One region of the Conexibacter stalactiti genome, then DNA from elsewhere that is predicted to be linked to it. Evidence: riboswitches for the same ligand, from Rfam matches in the RefSeq annotation. Region 1 holds a riboswitch; each other region holds the start of a gene.
The links. A riboswitch is a leader RNA that binds a small molecule or an ion and turns the genes downstream of it on or off. The one in region 1 is predicted to bind cobalamin.

Region 1 (6,216 bases):
AACGTTCCGGCGAGGTGCCAGGAACCTATGAATTTGTCGAACGGGCCCGTGACGATCAGGCTCTTCCACTCGAGCAGGAAGCGGCCGCTCGCCGCGTCGTAGGTGCCGCTCACCGCCGTCGATGCGCCCGGCACCGAGCCGTCGGGCTTCGGCGTGCCCTGGTTGAACCAGTTGCCGTTCCACTGCGCCGCCCACGCCGTCACCTGTCCGCTCAATCTGCCGCCGTTGACGGTGATCGCGGGGAGCGGATCGGCGACGCTGAGCTGCGCGTCCTGCGGCGCGGTGACGATGCTGAAGTACTGACCGAAGAACTTCGTCGGCTGCACGATCCGATTTGCCAATGCGGCGCCGGTCGGATCGAACGCGGGCGTCGGCGCCGGCTGGTAGACGTCGGTCCGCAGGCCGCCGTCGGTGCCGGGGTCCAGCAGCGTGTACTCCTTGTTGCGCGATCTCGAGTCGGCGTTGACGAAGTTGGAGCCGACCGGCGTGACCATCTGGAACCACGAGCCGCTGTGCGTTCCGTTGACGTAGGAGACGCCCGGCTCGATCGCGAAGGTGCCGAGGAGCGGGGTGCCCTGCGGAGCGTTCGGCCCCGGGTCGATCGGGCTGCCTCCCGGCGCGGGGCCTGCCCCCGGCCCCGTGCCCGGCGTCGTCGTGCCGCTGCCGCCGCCGCTGCCGCCGCCCGCGCCCGGTCCCGTCGTCCCTCTCGACGCCGCGCTGACGGTGAGCGTGCGGCTGAGCGCTCTGCCCGACGGCTTGCCCGCGATCGTCACGCGCGCCGTCAGCGACAGCCGGCCGCTGAGCCGCGTCGTCCGCGTCAGCTTGAAGGCCCGTCTGGCGTCGAGCGGCGCGCTGAACCGCTCCACCCCGCGCCGCGCGTCCTTCAGCGTCAACGCGACCCGCGTTCCGCGGCGCTGTCTCGCGCTGAGCGTCGGCAGCGTCGCACGGCCCTGGATCGTCAGCCGCGCGCCGCTCGCTCTCACCTGCGTCAGCGTCAGCCGCGCCGGCGCCGGTCTCGCCGCACGTGACGCGCCCATCGCGGCAGCCGGCGGCAGCGCGCTCAGGATCGCGAGGACAAGCAGGACTCGGAGACGGCTCGGCACGTGCATGCTCCTGACGGATGCGGTCGGACGGTGTGGAGCGCGACCCCGGATCGACGCCGGTGGCAGCTAGCGCTCCACTTGCTCGAAAAACAATACTACATTCTCTACCGGTTTAGTCAAGAATGGTTTTCGGCGCATCGCCCACCGCTCGGCGCAGACGTCGAGATCTGGCTCGGCGACCGCTTCTGCGTCCGTCAGACGCCGGGCCGCCGCGGGCGGGCCGGGCGGATCGCGCCGGAAGCGGCGGCCTGCAGCAGGCGGCGGAACGTCGGGCATTCCATGTGGGTCGGCGCGGGACAGTCGGCGGCGTGGGCGATCGCGTCGCGCATCACGGTCAGCTCGCGGATCCGCTCGTCCAGCTCGGCGGCCTTCGCGGCGAGCATGTCGCGATCGAGGCGCGGGCTGCCGTCGGCGGCGAACATGAGCGCGATCTCGTCGAGTGAGAAGCCGGCGGCGCGGCCCATCGCGATCAGCGCCAGGCGCTCGACCACGGCGGCGTCGAACTGGCGGCGCTGGCCGCGCCGGCCGATCGAGGCGATCAGGCCCTTCTGCTCGTAGAAGCGCAGCGCCGAGGCGGGCAGACCGGAGCGCTTCATCACCTCGCCGATGTCCAATTCGCTCATCCGCTTGACCTCAAGTCGACTTGAGCTGGCACTGTAGCCGTACCGCCCCGAGGAAAGCGAGACGACGACGATGAACGAGACGCGACAGACCGAGGACGAGCACGCGGCGCTGTGGAACGGTCGCTCAGGATGCGTCTGGGTGGACGCGCGGGAGCAGCTCGACGGCCTCTTCCAGCCGTTCGAGGAGCTGCTGGCGGATGTGGTCGCGGCGCGGCCGGAGAGCCGCGTGCTCGACGTCGGCTGCGGAACCGGCGCCACGACGCTCGCGGCGGTGCGACGGCTCGGGCCGCGCGGCAGCTGCACTGGCATCGACATCTCCGCTCCGATGCTCGCCGCCGCCAGAGAGCGGGCCGAGGCAGCGGGCCTCTCGGCGCGCTTCGTGCTCGGGGACGCCCAGACCCATCCGTTCGAGCCGGCGAGCTTCGACCTGCTGATCTCCCGTTTCGGCGTGATGTTCTTCGCTGACCCGGTCGCGGCGTTCGCGAACCTGCGGCGCGCGGCGGCTGACGGCGCCGAGCTGCGTTTCATCGCCTGGCGCGGCCCGGCCGAGAACCCCTTCATGACGACCGCCGCGCGAGCCGCCGCGCCGCTGCTGCCGGACCTGCCGGTGAGCGAGCCGGATGCGCCGGGCCAGTTCGGGTTCGCCGACCCCGACCGCGTCCGCGGGATCCTCGCCGACGGCGGTTGGAGCGCGATCGACCTCCAGCCGCTCGACGTCACGCTCACGATGCCGGCATCGCAGCTCGTCCCCTACGTGACCCGGCTCGGCCCCGTCGGCATCGCGCTGAAGGAGCAGGACGAACAGACCCGCGCGCGGGTCGTCGAGTCGGTCCGCCCTGCCTTCGACCCATACGTCGACGGCGACACGGTCCGCTTCACCGCCGCCTGCTGGACGATCGGGGCGCGGGCCTAGCCGCTCTGGCGCGGGTCGCGGGCGGGCCGGTGTAGGGTTCCGCCCGCGAGTCGATCGCACCCGAAGCACAAGGGTCAGGGAATCCGGTCTGAATCCGGAGCTGGCGCGCAGCGGTGGGGATGCGAGGCGACGGTTCGACATGCCACTGGAGCGATGCTCCGGGAAGGCGAGCCGCCGCAGGCATCCAAGCCCGAAAACCTGTCGACTCGGCCCACGCTGCCCATAGGCCGCGCGGGTTCCGCCAACGCGGCCTCGCGCAACGGGCCGTTCGGAGCAGAGGAGCAGGAACCGAGTCGTGCCGCCTCATCCGCAGGTCCCGCAGCGGGCGCGTGCCGCCCCGCGACGCCCGTCGGCGCTCGTCTTGCTGCTCGTGCTGCTGGCCGCGACGGTCGCGGCGCTGTCGCTGCTCGCGAGCGGTCCCGCCCCGGCGCAGTCGGGCGACCGGGTGCTCGACGGCACGGTCGCCTACATGCAGCAGCACCAGCGCAGAGACGGCTGCTTCCCGATGGTTCCAGGCGGCGAGGCCGACCCGGTCACGGCCAGCCCGTGGACGGCGCTGGCGCTCGCGGCTGCCGGGGTCAACCCGCGCGAGCAGTTCCGCCCCGACGGCTACCGCTCGGTCTTCGACTGCATCGAGGCCGCCGCCGGCCAGCTCGCGAACACGACCGACCTCGAGCGCACGCTGCTGGTCGTCAACGCCGCCGGCACCGACCCGCGCGCCTTCGGCGGCGTCGACCTCGTCGCGGGCATCCTGCGCCAGCAGCGGGACAGCGGCGCCTTCTCGCGCACCTTCGGCAGCGCCGGCGCCGACTCCCCCGTCAACACGACGGTCTTCGCGATCCTCTCGCTCTCGCTCGTCAGAGAGCCGGCCGTCGAGGCGGCGATCGGCCGCGCGGCCGACTGGCTGCTGACCGCGCAGAACGACAGCGGCAGCTGGTCCGACGTCGCCGCGCACACGAACGAGAGCACGGACATGACCGGCGCGGCGCTGCAGGCGCTGCGCGCGGCCGGCCGGGTCGGCGCGGGTGCGGGCACCGAGCACGGGCCCTCGCGCGCGGCGGTCGACAGAGCGCTCGCGTGGCTGCGCACGCTGCAGCGCGATGACGGCGGCTTCCCGCTGCTGCTGCGCGAGCAGACCGGCAACTCCGGCTCGACCGCGTGGGTCGCCCAAGGGCTGTGGGCGGTCGGCGAAGACCCTCGCGCGTGGGTCAGATCCGGCCGCAGCATGCTCGACTTCCTCGCCTCGCTGCAGCGCGACGACGGCCACATCGCCTGGAAGGCCGACAACGACGCCAGCCCGATGTGGATGACGTCGTACTCGCTGCCGGCATACAGCGGCCGCTACCTGCCGATCGCCGCGATCCCCCCGAGCGGCAGGTCGCCCGACCCGCGCAACGCGCCCTCGCCCGAGAGACCGGCCGGCGGGACCGGCGGCGGCAGCGGCGGCGACGAGCGCGCGCCCGGCGGCGGCGTGCTGGCGGGCGGCGGCGGCGAGGGCGCGCCGAACTTCAGCCGCCCGCGGCCGGACAGCAAGGGCGCGACGATCGGCGGCGTGCGGCAGACGCGCGTGACCCGCGCGACGCCCAGACGCGGCCGCGAGCGCACCCAGGCGCAGCAGGACCGCGACGCCGCCGACAGCGATCCGGGGGTGGCGGACGAGCCGGATGAGCCGGACGCCGCGCCCGCGCCGGAGAGCGCCGATGAACCCGGCGCTGCCCCCGGCCCCGGCGACGGCCGCGACGCGTCGCAGCACGGCGACAGCGACGGCGGTGAGCGGGTGACCGGCCTCGTCGTCGGCGGCGGCACCGCGGCCGGCGCGGACGGCGGCGCGCTCGCCGGGGCCTACGGGCTGCGCGGCGCCGAGCGCGGCGGCGACACCGGCCCGCAGCTCGCCCTTGCGATCGCGACAGCCCTGCTGATGGCCGCCGCCGGCGGCGGCCTGTGGGAGCGGCGGCTCACCACATGACTCCGATGCGACGACCCGACCGATGGAGCGAACCCCGATGACTCTCCCCTTCGCCGTCTCGCTGCACGACCGCATCGGCGATGCGCTCGCGCAGCTCGTCTCGGTGCTCGCGATCCCGGTGCTGCTGCTCGCGCTGGCCGCGCTGCTGGCGTGCGCGCTGGAGTGCGGGCGGTTCGCGATGGAGGCATCGCAGCGTCGCGGCCGCCGCCGGCGGTGGCCGCTGCGGGCGCTCGCCGCACGCGCCGTCGCCAGCCCCGGCGAGGCGGCGCAGCTGGCGACCCACGCGCCGTCGTCGTTCGCCGCGACGGCGGTCACGCAGCTCGCGGCGGCCGTCAGCGCCGCGCGACCGCAGGCGGCCGAGCACGCGCTCGCCGACTTCGAGCTGGCGGTGCAGAAGCGGCTCGACCGCACGCGCATGCTCGTGCGCGCCGGTCCGGCGATCGGCCTGATGGGGACGCTGATCCCGCTCGCGCCGGGCCTCGAAGCGCTCTCCGACGGCGACATCGGCCAGCTTGCGAGCGATCTGCGGATCGCCTTCGCCGCAACCGTCGTCGGCCTGCTCGTCGGCACCGTCGCGTTCGCGCTGACGCTCACGCGCACGCGCATGTACACCGAGGACCTGACCGCGCTCGAACGCGCGGCCGAGGCCGTCGCATGAGCCGGATCGGGCTCGGCCGCCACGGCAACCTCGACGACGCCGCCGGCGACCCGCTCGACGGCCTCGTGAACCTCTTCGACGTCGGCATCGTGCTCGCCGTCGCCTTCCTGATCGCCGGCCTCGGCCTCACCTCGACGCAGAGAAGAGCCGCGATCGGCAGACCGCAGCGCGCCGCCCAGCAGCAGAGAGACCTCCCCAGCCCCGCCAGCGCGCCGCCGGCCAGCGGCCGCGGCAGAGCGGTCGGAGAGGTCTACCGCCTCGCCGACGGCCGTCTCGTCTACGTCGAGGACCGCAGATGAGGATGATGGCCGGCGCGTTGTTGATGCCAGACCGGCAATGACGGCCCGAAGCTCGCGGGCGCTTGAAGTGGGGACGAGCATTGTCCGTTCATCGAAACCCCACCTACTGGTGCGAATGATCCGGGTGTGCTCGCACTGGGATCACTGCGCGAGATGCTCGTGCGGAGCGCGCTCCGGCGGGCCCTTATCTGCCATCAAGCCGCGAAAGTAGCCGCGGTCGGTCGCGTCACCTCAAGCGTGATCGCACCCCCAGCTCCATTCCGGCGCCTGAACCCAACCAGGGGGCTCTATGTCCTACAGCGCCACCACGGCGGCGCCGGCCCGTGCCCGGACCCGTACGTCTCTGCCACGCCTGTTGCGCTGATGGCTGCCATGAGCTACGCGTTTCGTGTCTGTCGTGAGAAGCCCGCTCGCGACCGCGAGCGGGCGGAATTGGAGCGTGACTTCCCACGTCGCCAGCCGAAACGCAGAGCCCGGCGCCAAGGACGTTGACTCCTTCAACGTCCGCGCGCGATTGCCGTACGCGTGATGCGCGGAGCCGCGCGCTGAGTGCGCGCGGCTCCGCTGTCCCCCGTCATCTGACCGTCATCGTCCCCTGCTGCCGGATGTCGCGCGAGGAGGCGCCGACGTAGATCGGCACGCTCCCGCTCGGCG
Region 2 (6,216 bases), on a different contig from region 1:
CGACCTCCGCGAAGCCGGCCTGCGCCAGCGCCGCGAGCTGGAAGTCGACGGCGGTCGTCGGCGGCGCGTCGCGGCCGGCGAAGCGGCGCTCGCGCTCGGCCACCAGCGCGGCTCCGCCGGGACCGGAGCGCGCTTCCTCCCACCACGCTTCCCACGTCGGCGCGCCGGCGGCGTGGCCGGCCCGCTGGGTCGCCTCGTCGTGTGCGGCGGCGACCCGCTTCAGCGTCGGCGAGCGATCGTCGAAGCGGAAGTGGTCGCCGTTGAGCAGCAGCCCGCCGGGCGCCAGCAGCTCCGCCGCCTGCGTGTACACGCGCACGAGCTGGTCGGGGTTCAGCCAGTGCAGCGCCGTCGTCGAGACGCAGGCGTCCGGGGCAGCGTCGCCGAGCGCGGCGCTGACCGCCGCCGGCCAGCCGGCGTCGAGCAGGTCGCCGTCGAGCAGCGTCAGGCGGTCGCCGTGGCGCTCTCCGAGCGCCCGCCGCGCGACGTCGAGCAGCAGCGGGTCGTGGTCGATCCCGACCACGCGCGCGCCCGGCAGCGCGTCGAGCAGGCGCGCGCCGAGCGAGCCCGGCCCGCAGGCGAGGTCGACGACCAGCGGCGCCGGCCCGAGCGTCAGCTCCAGCACCTCGGCGATGACGCGGAAGCGGCCCTCGCGATCGGCGATGTACGCCGCCTGCTGGTCGTCCCAGCGCGCGAGCAGGTCGGCGGCGGCGATCGCCTCGTCCGCGGCCGGCGACCCCGGCGCGGCGCTCATCTGCCGGCCAGCCCGAGTCTGCGCAGCCCGTCGGCGACCGTCTCGACCGCGTCGACGTTGCGCAGCGACGGGTCCATGTCGGAGCCGGAGAGCACGATGTAGCGTCTGTTCCGGACGGCGGTCAGCCGCTTGGCGACCGCGTCGGACTCGAGGAATCTGATCTTCGCCTCAGCGCTGTCGCCCTCGTCGCCGCGCGTCAGGTCGGCCAGCACGAGCACGTCGGGATCGCGGTCGAGGATCGCCTCCCAGCCGATCTCCGGCCACAGCTGTCTGTTGTCGGCGAAGGCGTTTCTGGCGCCGATCGCGCGCGTGACGATCCCGGGCGCGCCGCAGCAGCCGGCGATGTACGGCGTCTTCGACGACGAGTACCACCACATCAGCGAGAGGTCCTCGGCGCCGAGGTCGCTCGACGCTCTCGCCATCCGCGCTCTCAGCGACTCGACCAGCGCCGCGCCTCTCTCCGGCACGCCGAAGATCCGCGAGACCTCCGCGATCTCCGTGTAGAGGTCGTCGAGCGTCAGCTCGTCGGCCTGCTGCGCGGTCTGTCCACCGCACTCGCTGGAGGACTGGTAGGTCGGCACACCGAGTCTCTCGAAGCGGTCGCGCGGGGCGACGCCCTCGTCGGTGAACGACCAGTCGAAGGTCGCGTAGACGAAGTCGGGCTCGACCTTCAGGACGCGCTCGAAGGAGGCGAAGTCTCTGCTGATGACCGGGACCTTCGCGTTCGCCGCCGCGAGCGCGGGCGTGACCGGGTCGCTCCAGGAGACGCTGCCGGCCATGCGGTCCTCGAGCCCCAGCGTCAGCAGCAGCTCGGTCGCCGGCTGGTTGATCGAGACGGCGCGCTCGGGCGCCCGCTCGACCACGACCTCGCGCGCGCAGTTCCTGAGCGTCACCGGGTAGCTGGTCGAGGGCGCGGCGGCCGTGGTCGCGGCGGCCGTGGGGCTGCCGGCGGCGGTCGCGGCGGGGCTGTCGCCGTCGGAGCCGCAGCCGGCGAGCAGGCCGGCGGCGAGCACGGCGACGGCGGAGAGCGTGGGGAGGGTGAGGGCGCGCGGGGACACGCTGGCCTTTCGATCTGGGACCCGGTCGCGGGGCCCGTTGTGGACGATCCGGCCGCCCGCTGCGATGCATGCGGAGGGCCGCAAGCCAGCAGGTCTTCGGGCTCGGGATCGTCCGGGTGGAGCGCCTTCCCAGACCGTTGCCGGTCCAGTGGCCGATGCTCCGCCCGTCCCCCATACCGCTGCGCGTCAGCTCCGGCTTCTCACCGGATTCCCTGACCCACGGGGTGGGTGCGACTGGCTCGCCCGGGACCCTACCGTGCGGCGCGCTCGGCCGCCGTGCGCGCGACGATCCGCAGCTGGGTGCGCAGCACGACCCCGATGAACGGCGACAGCGCCCGCCAGTAGCGCAGGAAGGCGCGGCGCGACTGCGGATCGGTCGCCAGCGTGCGGCACTCGTAGCTGACGAGCACGCGCCCGGCGCCGTACGGGCGCAGCGAGAAGCCGGCGGCGATCTTCGCGAGACCCGGGCGCTCGAAGCCGGCGAAGTCGCGCGCGTCGATCGTCTCCCAGCTCGTCTCCCCGGCCCAGAAGCGCCCGACGACGCCGATCGCGATCTCGTGCGGCGGCCGCTCGCCGAGCACCACCCACTCGCCGTGGGCGCCGAGATCTGCGAGCCGCATCGTCGCCGTCGGCGCGGGTGCCGGCAACGGGCGCCGGCGAACGGTCGAGACGACCCGCTCGCCGAGCGCGCGCAGTTGGAAGAGCGCCCGCACCGGCTGCTGCTCGGCGGTGCGCATGAAGTCGGCCGCGCGGACGGCGTCGTAGACCTGCGCGAGGTCGCCGTCGATCAGCAGGTGCTCGGTGCGGACCGCGTCGGCGTGAGGGATCAGTTCGTCGAGCAGGAGCGGGGCGGTCATGCCGTGAACTCTCGCGTGGACGCACGCGCTCGTCATCGGCGCGGCCTACGCGGCGACGGCCGTAGTTCTCCGCGCGGCCGGCGCGTCCGCGCGCGACGGCGCGGCCGGCGCGCTAGGACGCGACGCGCGCGGCTGCGTCGACCCACGCCCCGCGCGCCAGCACGCGCGTGAGCGCGAGGTCGCGGTCGAGCACGACGAGGTCGGCGTCGCGGCCGGGCGCGATCGAGCCCTTGCGATCGCCGATCCCGAGCAGCTCCGCCGGCGTCGTCGCGGCCATCCGCGCCGCGTCGGCGAGCGTCACGCCGCCGAACGCGACCGCATTGCGGACGGCGGCGTCCATCGTCAGCGTCGCGCCGGCGATCGTCGCGCTGCCGGGCAGCGTCGCGCGGCCGGTGCGGACGCGGATCGCGCGGTCGCCGAGGCGGTAGTCGCCGTCGGGCAGCCCGGTCGCCTCGATCGCGTCGGTCACGAGCACCGTCCGTGCCGCGCCCTTGCACCGCATCAGCAGCCGCACCGCGGCGGGGTCGACGTGGACCCCGTCGCAGATCACCTCGCAGGTCAGCTCGTCGCGGTCGAGCGCGGCGCCGAGCAGTCCGGGGTCGCGGTGGTGCAGCGGCCGCATCGCGTTGAAGGCGTGCGTGACGGCGCGCGCGCCGGCCTCGATCGCCGCGACCGCCTGGCCGTAGTCGGCATCGCTGTGCGCGAGCGAGACGAGCAGCCCGCGCGCGACGGCGCGGCGCGTCAGCTCCAGCGCCCCCGGCAGCTCGGGCGCGAGCGAGATCGAGCGCGGCGCACTGTGGCCGAGCAAGCGCTCGGCCGCGTGGCTGAGCGGCGCGATCGCGCCGGCGCCGCCCACGTCGATTCGGCTCTCACCGACCGGCGCCATGAAGTGCGCGGCCTCCATCGCGCCGGGCCGGATCGCGCTCAGGAACGGTCCTTCCAGGTGCGCGCCGAGCACCTCGGCGGCGCCCGGCCGCGGCGCGGCGGAGGCGGCGCCGATCGCGTCGAGCGCGCTGAGCAGCTCGTTGACCGGCGCGGCGACGGTCGTCGCCAGCAGCGCGGTCGTTCCGTGCCCGGCGTGGAAGGCGGCGGCGCGCTGCACCTCGGCGGGATCGTCGGTGTTGAACTGGGCGCCGTCGCCGCCGTGCACGTGCAGGTCGACGAAGCCCGGCAGCAGCCACTGCCCGTCCAGCTCGATCCGCTCGCCATCGGGGGACACCGGGCGCGGGCCGGGCTCGCGCAGCTCAGCGATCCGCCCCGCGCGCACGACGACGTCGACCCAGCGGACCCCGTCTGGCGTCACGACGCGCCCCCCGGAGAGGGTCAGGCTGGCAGCGCTCACGGCCAGACCTCGGCTGGGAAGGCGAGCGTTCCCGACGGAATCCGAGGCCGCAGGCCGAGTGGTTCCGCGTTCAGGCCGGCCATGTCGCCAGCTCCTCGGCCGCGCCGCCGACCGCCTGCCAACCAGCCAGGCCGGCGCCGATCCAGCCGGCGCGCTCGCCGAGCGCGGCGGTGCGCAGCCGCGGCGGCGGCCCGAAGCGGACCTCTTGCGCCAGCCGCGCGGCGAGCGGATCGAGCAGCGCCGCGCCGGCGGAGGAGACGCCGCCGCCGAGCACGACCAGCTCGGGATCGAGCAGCGCCGCGCAGCCGGCCAGCGCCCGTGCGAGCGCGTCGATCGCCTGCTCCCAGACCGCGGCCGCGTCGGCGTCACTCGCGCACGCGCGCGCGAGCACCTCCTCGGCCCGCATCCCGTAGACGCCGCTGCGCTCGGCGTAGCGCTCGCTGACGTTGCGGCCGGAGGCGAGCGCCTCCAGGCAGCCGCGCTTGCCGCAGGCGCACAGCGGCCCGTCCGGCATGACGCCGACGTGGCCCAGCTCGCCGGCGGCGCCGCGGGCGCCCAGCAGCACCCGCCCGTCGCTGACGAACGCCCCGCCGATGCCGGTCCCGATCGTCACCAGCAGCCAGTCGCGCGACCCGCGCGCCGCGCCGAGCGTGCCCTCGGCGAGCGCGGCGGCGCGGGCGTCGTGCCAGACGAGCGCGGGCAGCCCCAGCCGCTCTTCGGCGATCGCGCGCAGCGGCAGCTCGCGCCAGCCGAGGTTGGGCGCGAGCGCGACGACGCCGTTGTCGTCGTCGACGAGGCCGGGGACCGCCAGCGCGACGTGCGCCGGCTCGTCAGCGATCCCGATCAGCTCGGTCGCGAGCGCCAGCACCGCCTCGACGACGGCGACTCCGCCGGCGCCCCGCGGCGTCGAGTGCCGCCGCTGCACGCGCAGCGTTCCGTCGCGCTCGATCACCGCGCCCTTCAGGCCGGTGCCGCCGACGTCGATCGCGACGACGGTGCTCACTACGTCGCCGTCACCTTGCGCAGGTTGGCCGGCGCGTCGGGGTCGCGGCCGCGCAGCAGCGCCAGCTCGCACGCGAGCTGCTGGCCGCGCACGACGGCGACGATCGGGGCCAGCGCCTCGGTCACGTCGGGCAGCGGCAGGTCGGCGCCGGCGCCGGTCGCGATCGTCAGCACGCGCGCGCCGCGCTCGCGCAGCACCCCGACCAGCGCCGCGACGTCGGCGGCGGCCGGCCCGTCGCCGGCCGACAGCGCGATCACCGGGAAGCCCTCCCCGACGATCGTGATGGGGCCGTGGCGGAGGTCGGCGGAGGAGAAGCCGTCGGCCGCGATCGCCGCCGTCTCCTGCAGCTTCAGCGCCGACTCCAGCGCCGCGCCGTAGAGCAGCCCGCGCGCGGTCACGACGAGCCGGAGATCACCAACCAAGCGCTCGGCCGCGTGCCGGGCCGGTGCTGGATCGTCCAGCACCGCGCTGACGGCGGCCGGCAGCTCATGCAGCTGTGCGTCGCTGAACGGGACCGGCCCGAGCGCCCGCGCCAGCAGCGCGAACGCGAGCAGCTGGGCGGTCACGGTCTTGGTCGCCGGCACCGCCAGCTCCGCGCCGGCCTCGAGCGCGACGACCGCCTCGGCGGCCAGCACCAGCTCGCTCGTCGCGTCGTTGGTGATCGCCAGCGCCCGCGCCCCGGCGTCCCGCAGCCGCGCCAGCGTCTGGACGATCTCCGGCGTCTGTCCCGACTGGCTGACGGCGATCGCGAGCTGGCCGCCGTAGTCGACGCGCGCGTCGTAGAGCAGGTGCAGCGACGGCGCCGCGAGCGAGACCGGCCGGCCGCTGGCCAGCTCGATCAGGTAGCGGCCGTAGACCGACGCGTGGTCGGAGGAGCCGCGCGCGACGATCGCCGTGCCGGTCAGCGGACGCGGCGCCACCGTGCGCACCGCCTCCGCGACCGCGTCCGCTCGCGCGACCAGCCGTGCCAGCACCGCCGGCTGCTCCGCCATCTCGGCGGTCATGCGAGCGCCCGCGCTCATCGCTATCTGATGCCCGCCGCGTCGCAGGCGGCCTTGTACGCGTCAGTGCAGATCTGGTCCGCCGTGGCGAAGCCGTCTCTGATGATCACGTCCTGGATGTTGTCTCTCGTGATCACGATCGTGTCGAGCAGCACCGACGGGACTCTTCTGGAGCTGTTGTTGTCGACCTCGGTCGTCGTGATC
Region 3 (6,216 bases), on a different contig from region 1:
GATCAGCACCGGGCCGGGCCGCGACAGGCCGTCGGCGAGGCCGTCGCGGACGGCGGCTGGGTCCTCGATCCGGATCGCGTCGAGCCCGGCGGCGCGGGCGATCGCGGCGAAGTCGTGCGGCGGGTGGTCGGTCTCGTGGTCGGGCATGCCCTCGACGAGCATCTCCAGCTTGACCATCCCGAGCGAGGCGTTGTTCATCACGACGAGCTTCAGCGGCAGTCTGTGCAGCCGGACCGTCAGCAGCTCGCCGAGCAGCATCGAGAGGCCGCCGTCGCCGCTGAGCGAGATCACCTGCCGCCCGGGGTGGGAGCGCTGCGCGCCGATCGCCTGCGGCAGCGCGTTGGCCATCGTCCCGTGGCGCCACGAGCCGATCACGCGGCGGCGCCCGTTCGGCGTCAGGTAGCGCGCCGCCCAGACGTTGTTCATGCCGGTGTCGACGGTGAAGATCGCGTCGTCGGCGGCCAGCTCGTCGAGCACCGCGGCGACGTACTCGGGGTGGACCGGCACGTGCTTCTCGACGTTGCGCGTGTACGCGGCGACGACCTTCTCCAGCGTCTGCGCGTGGCGCCGCAGCATGTTGTCGAGGAAGGCGCGGTCGCGCTTGGGCTCCAGCAGCGGCAGCAGCTTGGCGATCGTCGCGCGCACGTCGCCGTGGACCGGCCAGCTGACGAGCGTGCGGCGGCCGAGCTTGGCGGCGTCGCGGTCGACCTGCGCGGTCGCTCTCTGCGGCAGGAACGCGTCGTAGGGGAAGTCGGTCCCCAGCAGCACGAGCAGGTCGGCCTCGTGCGTGGCGTCATAGCAGGCGCCGTAGCCGAGCAGGCCGCTCATGCCGACGTCGTAGGGGTTGTCGAACTGGATCCACTCCTTGCCGCCGAGCGCGTGGCCGACGGGGGAGAGCAGCGTTCCGGCCAGCTCCATCACCTCGGCGTGGGCGCCGCGCACGCCGGCGCCGCAGAAGAGCGTCACGGTCTCGGCGGCGTTGAGCGCGTCGGCGAGCGCCCGCACCTGCTCGTCGCTCGGCACGACGGCGCCCTGCGGCGCGGCGAGCGTGCTGGTGCCGGTCGACTGGGCGGCCGGCATCGCGGCGAGGTCGCCCGGCAGCGCGACGACGGAGACGCCGCCGTGCCCGAGCGCCGTCTGGATCGCGATCCGCAGCACGCGCGGCAGCTGCCGCGGCGAGGAGATCAGCTCGCTGTAGTGGCTGCACTCGGCGAACAGGCGGTCGGGGTGGGTCTCCTGGAAGAAGCCGGTGCCGATCTGCGCGGCGGGGATGTGGGACGCGAGCGCCAGCACCGGCGCGCCGTTGCGGTGGGCGTCGTAGAGGCCCTGGATCAGGTGGGTGTTGCCGGGACCGCTGGAGCCCGCGCAGACGGCCAGCCTGCCGGTCAGCTGCGCCTCGGCGCCGGCCGCGAAGGCGGCCGCCTCCTCGTTGTGGACGTGGACCCACTCGATCCCGGGGCTGCGGCGGACGGCGTCGACGATCGGGTTGAGGCTGTCGCCGACGAGCCCGTAGATGTGGTCGACGCCGGCTTGACGCAGCACCTCGACGAACTGCTCGGCGATCGTCTGTCTGCCCGGGGCCATCGTTGCTGTAGGTGCCCGCCCGTGCCGCTCTCCAACCACGCTCGTTGAGTCTTAACTGCGACGGGCCCGGTCGCCCGGGCCCGTCGGAAGGCTGCGTTGTGGTGAACGGCTCAGCCGGCCGGCGCCTGCGCGGCCGGATCGGCGGCGACGCCGGGTGCGGCCGCGCGTCTGATGCCGAGCAGGTCGACGGTGAAGACGAGCGTCGAGTTTCTCGGGATGCCGCCCTGCTCCTGATCGCCGTAGCCGAGCGCCGGCGGGATGATGAGCGTGCGGCGACCGCCGATTCTCATGCCCGGGATGCCCTGCCACCAGCCGGCGATCACGCCGCCGTTGTCGATCGCGATCTCGAGCGGCTCTCTGCGGTCCCAGGAGGCGTCGAACTTTCTGCCGTTGTCGTAGAGGGTCCCGTAGTAGTCGACGATTGCGGTGTCGCCGGCCTGGATCTCCTCGCCGTCGCCGACCGTCACGTCTCTGATGATCAGCTGGTCGACTCTCTCACCGGGGTGCGCCTCGTGTCTCGGTTCTCTGAACGGGTTTCTGATCGGCGTCGCGGCTGGATCCGCGGGCGTCGTTCTCGCCGTCGTCGAGGTGGCCGCCGCGGTGTCGGCGGCCGCGGACGTCTCGGTGGAGTTGTCGTCGTCGCCGCAGCCGGCGAACAGAAGGGCGGCGGCACTGATGCCGACCGCAAGGAATCGAGTTGCTCGCGCAGTGGTCACGGCCGGAATGTACCGGAGCGACCATCATCCATGCGCCGGTCCGACACCGACACTTAAGTGGAATGACGACGTTTTATGCTCGATTTAGGCAACGCCGCCGCGCCGGGCCGGAGGAGCGCGCTCGCTACCCTGACGAGATGGAACGCCGAACGCAGCTCGCGCTCGCGGGCGCCGCGGCGATCGCGGCGCTGCTGCCGCTCGTCTACCTGGCGGTCGTCTTCGTCGGCCCCGTGCACCACCTCGACGCCGTCGTGCTGCAGGGCTTCCGCAACCTCGACGGCCCGCGCGTCCATCCGGTCGCGCAGTTCATCGCGACGCTCTGCGACCCGGACACGTTCGTCTGGTTCGTCGCGGCGCTCGTCGTCGTCGCGCTGCTGCGGCGCAGACCGCGCACCGCGGCCGCCGTCGCGATCGTGCTGCTCGGCGCCAACGTCACCACGCAGCTGCTGAAGCCGGCGCTCGCGAGCGACCGCTGGTCGTCGCTGCTGGTCGACGGCGGCCAGATCCTGCCGGCGGCATGGCCGAGCGGCCATGCGACCGCGTCGATGTCGATCGCGCTCTGCGCGGTGCTCGTCGCCCCGGCGCGGTGGCGCCCGTGGGTCGGGGCGCTCGGCGCCGTCTTCGCCGTCGCGGTCACCTTCTCGTTCCTGACGCTCTCGTGGCACTACCCCAGCGACGTGCTGGGCGGCTTCCTCGTCGCGACGCTGTGGGCGCTGCTGGCGGTCGCGGTGCTGTCGTGGGCGCAGTCGCGCTGGCCGCTGCGCAGCGCCGACGGCGACGCGCCGCCGCTGCGCGAGACGCTCGCGCCGGCCGGCGTGACGGCCGTCAGCGCCGCGCTGCTCAGCGCGATGGTGCTGCTCGCGCGACCCGAGCAGGTCGTCTCCTATGCGCAGGAGCACACCGTCTTCGTCTTCGGCGCCGGCGCGCTGGCGGCCGTCGCGCTCGCGCTCGCGGCCGCGCTCAGCGTGCTGACGCGGCGCTGAGGGCGCGGCCGCCTCAGCGCGCGGCCGGCGCGGTCGAGGCGCTGAGCGCGCCGCCTACTGCTGCTGCTGGCCGGCGCCCGGCTGCCACAGCGGCTCCTCGCTGCCGTTGGCGCCGCGGCTGAGGATGAAGAGCAGGTCGGAGAGGCGGTTGAGGTAGCGCACGACCTGCTCGCCCAGCTCGTCGCCGCAGGCGATCGCGGCGCGCTCGGCGCGGCGGCAGACGGTGCGGCAGACGTGCAGCTGCGCCGCGCCCGGCGTCCCGCCCGGGAGCACGAACGAGCGCAGCGGCGCAAGCGTCGCGTTGACCTCGTCGCAGCGCTCCTCCAGCCACGCCGTCTGCTCGGGCTGCACGCGCAGCCGCTCCTTGTCGCCGCCGTGCGGGACGGCGACGTCGGCGCCGACGTCGAAGAGGTCGTTCTGGATCCGTCTCAGCCACTCGACGTATCGCGGCGGCAGTCCGGGGGTGGCGATCGCCACGCCGAGATGGGCGTTCAGCTCGTCGACGGTGCCGTACGCCTCGATCCGCGGGTGCGTCTTCGGCACGCGGCTCATGTCGCCGAGGTGCGTCTCGCCGCTGTCGCCGAGACGCGTGTAGATGCGCGTCAGATTGACGGTCATCTGGAGCACTCTACCCCTGCTTCGGCGGCTGGCAAGCCGCTCTGCAACGTCGTCGCGGCGGCCTGAGCGCTACCATCGGCGCCGTTCAAGGTCGGTGGCGATGGGAAGTCCGGTGCGAATCCGGCGCGGACCCGCCACTGTGATCGGGGAAGCCGTTCGCAGGCGCCGCACGGGCGCCGGCCACCGGAAGGCCAATGGCACCGGGAAGGCGCGAGACGGTCGGCCCGAGAGCCAGGAGACAGAGCCCCCGGCCGCTGACTCAGACGCCCTCGCGGAAAGGGGTGCACAGATGTCCCGCACGATCCTCGGCTCCTTGATCGGAGCGCTCGCCGTGACCGCGCTCGCGGCGCCGCTCGCTGATGCCGCCGGGCGCCCGGCGGACGTGACGGTGCGCGTCGAGGGTCCCCGCGGGACGCTCGTCGACACGCCGGTCACGACGACCACCGCCGCCGTCGTCAAGGACGGCGACAGAGCCCACGCCTGCAGCGGCACGAGCGCCGCCGGCGCGCTGGAGCAGGCGACCGAGGGGGAGTGGACGGCCTCCTACTTCAGAGGGCTCGGCTACGCCGTCGACGCGATCGACGGCGTCAGACCGGCCAGCGCCAACGACTACTGGACGCTGTGGGTCAACGACAGATCGTCGCTGACCGGCCTCTGCGACACCGAGCTGCAGGACGGCGACGAGCTGCTGCTGTTCGTCTGCACCAGCGGCCCCGACTTCAACTGCACCAACGCGCCGCTGGGGCTGGTCGCGCCGCGCACGCGCAACGCCAGACCGACCGTCCAGGTCATCTCCTTCGGCCCCGACGGCAGAACGACGCCGGCCGCCGGCGCGACCGTCAGCGGCGGCGCCGCGCCGGTCAGAGCGGATGCGCAGGGCAACGCGCGCGTGACGCTGAAGCGCGGCGAGAGCACGCTGCGTGCGACGCGCACGGGCAGCACGCCGTCCGCGCGCCTCTTCTGCGCCGACGGTCGCTGCGGCAGCAGCGACCGCACGCCGCCGCTGCTGTCGGTGCGCGGGATCTCCGACGGGCAGACGTTCGCCCCGGCGCGCGCGCCACGCGCGCTGCGCGGCGTCGCCAGAGGGCTCGACGGCGGGATCGTCGAGCTGCGGCTGGCACGTCGCCACGACGGTCGCTGCACCGCGTACGTCGGCCGCATCGAGGATTTCGTCAGATGTCCCAGGAGAGGCGCGCCTTGGTTCCAGGCGGCCGACCGCGAACGCTGGTCCTACCTGCTGCCGGCGCGGCTGGCGCCCGGCCGCTACACGCTCGGCGTGATCGCCGCCGACGGCGCCGGCAACAGCGCCAAGCCGCTCGTCGTCCGCTTCACCGTGGCCGAGCGGGCGGCGGCGAGCGCCGCGGTCGCATCTGGCGCACACGCCGTGCCCGGCACGCCCGGCGCCGTCGTCCACGCCGCGGCCGCCCCGCGCGTCCCCGTCCGCGTCGTCGGCGCGAGCGGCAGCACGCTCGCGCGCCGCACCGTCGCCGCGAGCGCGACTACCGCGGGCGTCGGGCGCAAGCGCTGCGCCGTCGCGGGCGGCACGCCGCTGGCCGCGCTCCTCGCCGTCGCCCACGGCGGCGGCCCGTCGGTCAAACTCGCCGACTTCGGCTCCTGCGGCCGCCGCGCCGCGGACGGCAGCGGCCTCTACGTCACGTCGATCGCCGGCAAGCGCGCCGCCGGTCAGGCCGGCTGGGTCTACGCCGTCGGCGGCCGCCTCGGCAGCGCCGGCGCCGCCGATCCGTCGGGCCCGTTCGGCAGCGGTCTGCTGAAGGGCGGCCAGTCGGTCGTCTGGTTCTGGTGCAAGCGGGCGAACGCCTGCGAGAAGGAGATTCCGTGACTCATCGTCGTGCACTCGCGGCCGGCCTGGCCGCGCTCGCTCTGACTGCCGTGGGCTGCGGTGCCGGCGCCGGTGAGAAGAGCGGTGACGCGCGCGTCATCGTGACGACCGACTTCGGCAGAAGAGTGATCGGCGCCAAGATCCAGAACGACGTCGCGGAGTCGGAGTCGGTGATGCGCCTGACCGAGCGCAACTTCGACGTCAGAACGCGGTACGGCGGCGGCTTCGTGCAGTCGATCGACGGCGTCGAAGGCGGCGGCGAGGACGGCAAGGTCGACTGGTTCTACTGGGTCAACGGGATCCTCGGCGACGAGGGCGCCGCCGACTTCGAGGTGCACGGCGGCGACCGCATCTGGTGGGACCGCCACGACTGGAGCGCATCGAGCCAGATCGGCGCCGTCGTCGGCCAGTTCCCGGAGCCGTTCGCGCACGGTGCCGAGGGCAAGCGCTACCCGGTCACGCTGCAGTGCGCCTC

Region 2: linked by a shared signal. The riboswitch ahead of R7226_RS14455 (ABC transporter substrate-binding protein) and the one ahead of R7226_RS07730 (prenyltransferase/squalene oxidase repeat-containing protein) in region 1 are both predicted to bind cobalamin.
Region 3: linked by a shared signal. The riboswitch ahead of R7226_RS28385 (hypothetical protein) and the one ahead of R7226_RS07730 (prenyltransferase/squalene oxidase repeat-containing protein) in region 1 are both predicted to bind cobalamin.

What each region holds. Positions count from the first base shown of each region.
Region 1 is NZ_JAWSTH010000014.1:3,227-9,442, reverse strand. It holds gene R7226_RS07745 (hypothetical protein) at 1-1,103, opposite strand, end outside; gene R7226_RS07740 (helix-turn-helix domain-containing protein) at 1,298-1,726, opposite strand; gene R7226_RS07735 (class I SAM-dependent methyltransferase) at 1,797-2,639, shown strand; cobalamin riboswitch at 2,687-2,847, shown strand; gene R7226_RS07730 (prenyltransferase/squalene oxidase repeat-containing protein) at 2,935-4,605, shown strand; gene R7226_RS07725 (MotA/TolQ/ExbB proton channel family protein) at 4,643-5,263, shown strand; gene R7226_RS07720 (DUF2149 domain-containing protein) at 5,260-5,562, shown strand; gene R7226_RS07715 (glycoside hydrolase family 3 C-terminal domain-containing protein) at 6,137-6,216, opposite strand, start outside.
Region 2 is NZ_JAWSTH010000035.1:18,943-25,158, reverse strand. It holds gene R7226_RS14460 (class I SAM-dependent methyltransferase) at 1-751, opposite strand, end outside; gene R7226_RS14455 (ABC transporter substrate-binding protein) at 748-1,809, opposite strand; cobalamin riboswitch at 1,892-2,050, opposite strand; gene R7226_RS14450 (hypothetical protein) at 2,061-2,666, opposite strand; gene nagA (N-acetylglucosamine-6-phosphate deacetylase) at 2,779-4,008, opposite strand; gene R7226_RS14440 (ROK family protein) at 4,079-5,011, opposite strand; gene R7226_RS14435 (SIS domain-containing protein) at 5,011-6,033, opposite strand; gene R7226_RS14430 (substrate-binding domain-containing protein) at 6,036-6,216, opposite strand, start outside.
Region 3 is NZ_JAWSTH010000132.1:8,436-14,651, forward strand. It holds gene R7226_RS28365 (pyruvate dehydrogenase) at 1-1,584, opposite strand, end outside; gene R7226_RS28370 (FKBP-type peptidyl-prolyl cis-trans isomerase) at 1,695-2,300, opposite strand; gene R7226_RS28375 (phosphatase PAP2 family protein) at 2,438-3,283, shown strand; gene R7226_RS28380 (cob(I)yrinic acid a,c-diamide adenosyltransferase) at 3,338-3,901, opposite strand; cobalamin riboswitch at 4,005-4,141, shown strand; gene R7226_RS28385 (hypothetical protein) at 4,191-5,741, shown strand; gene R7226_RS28390 (DUF4430 domain-containing protein) at 5,738-6,216, shown strand, end outside.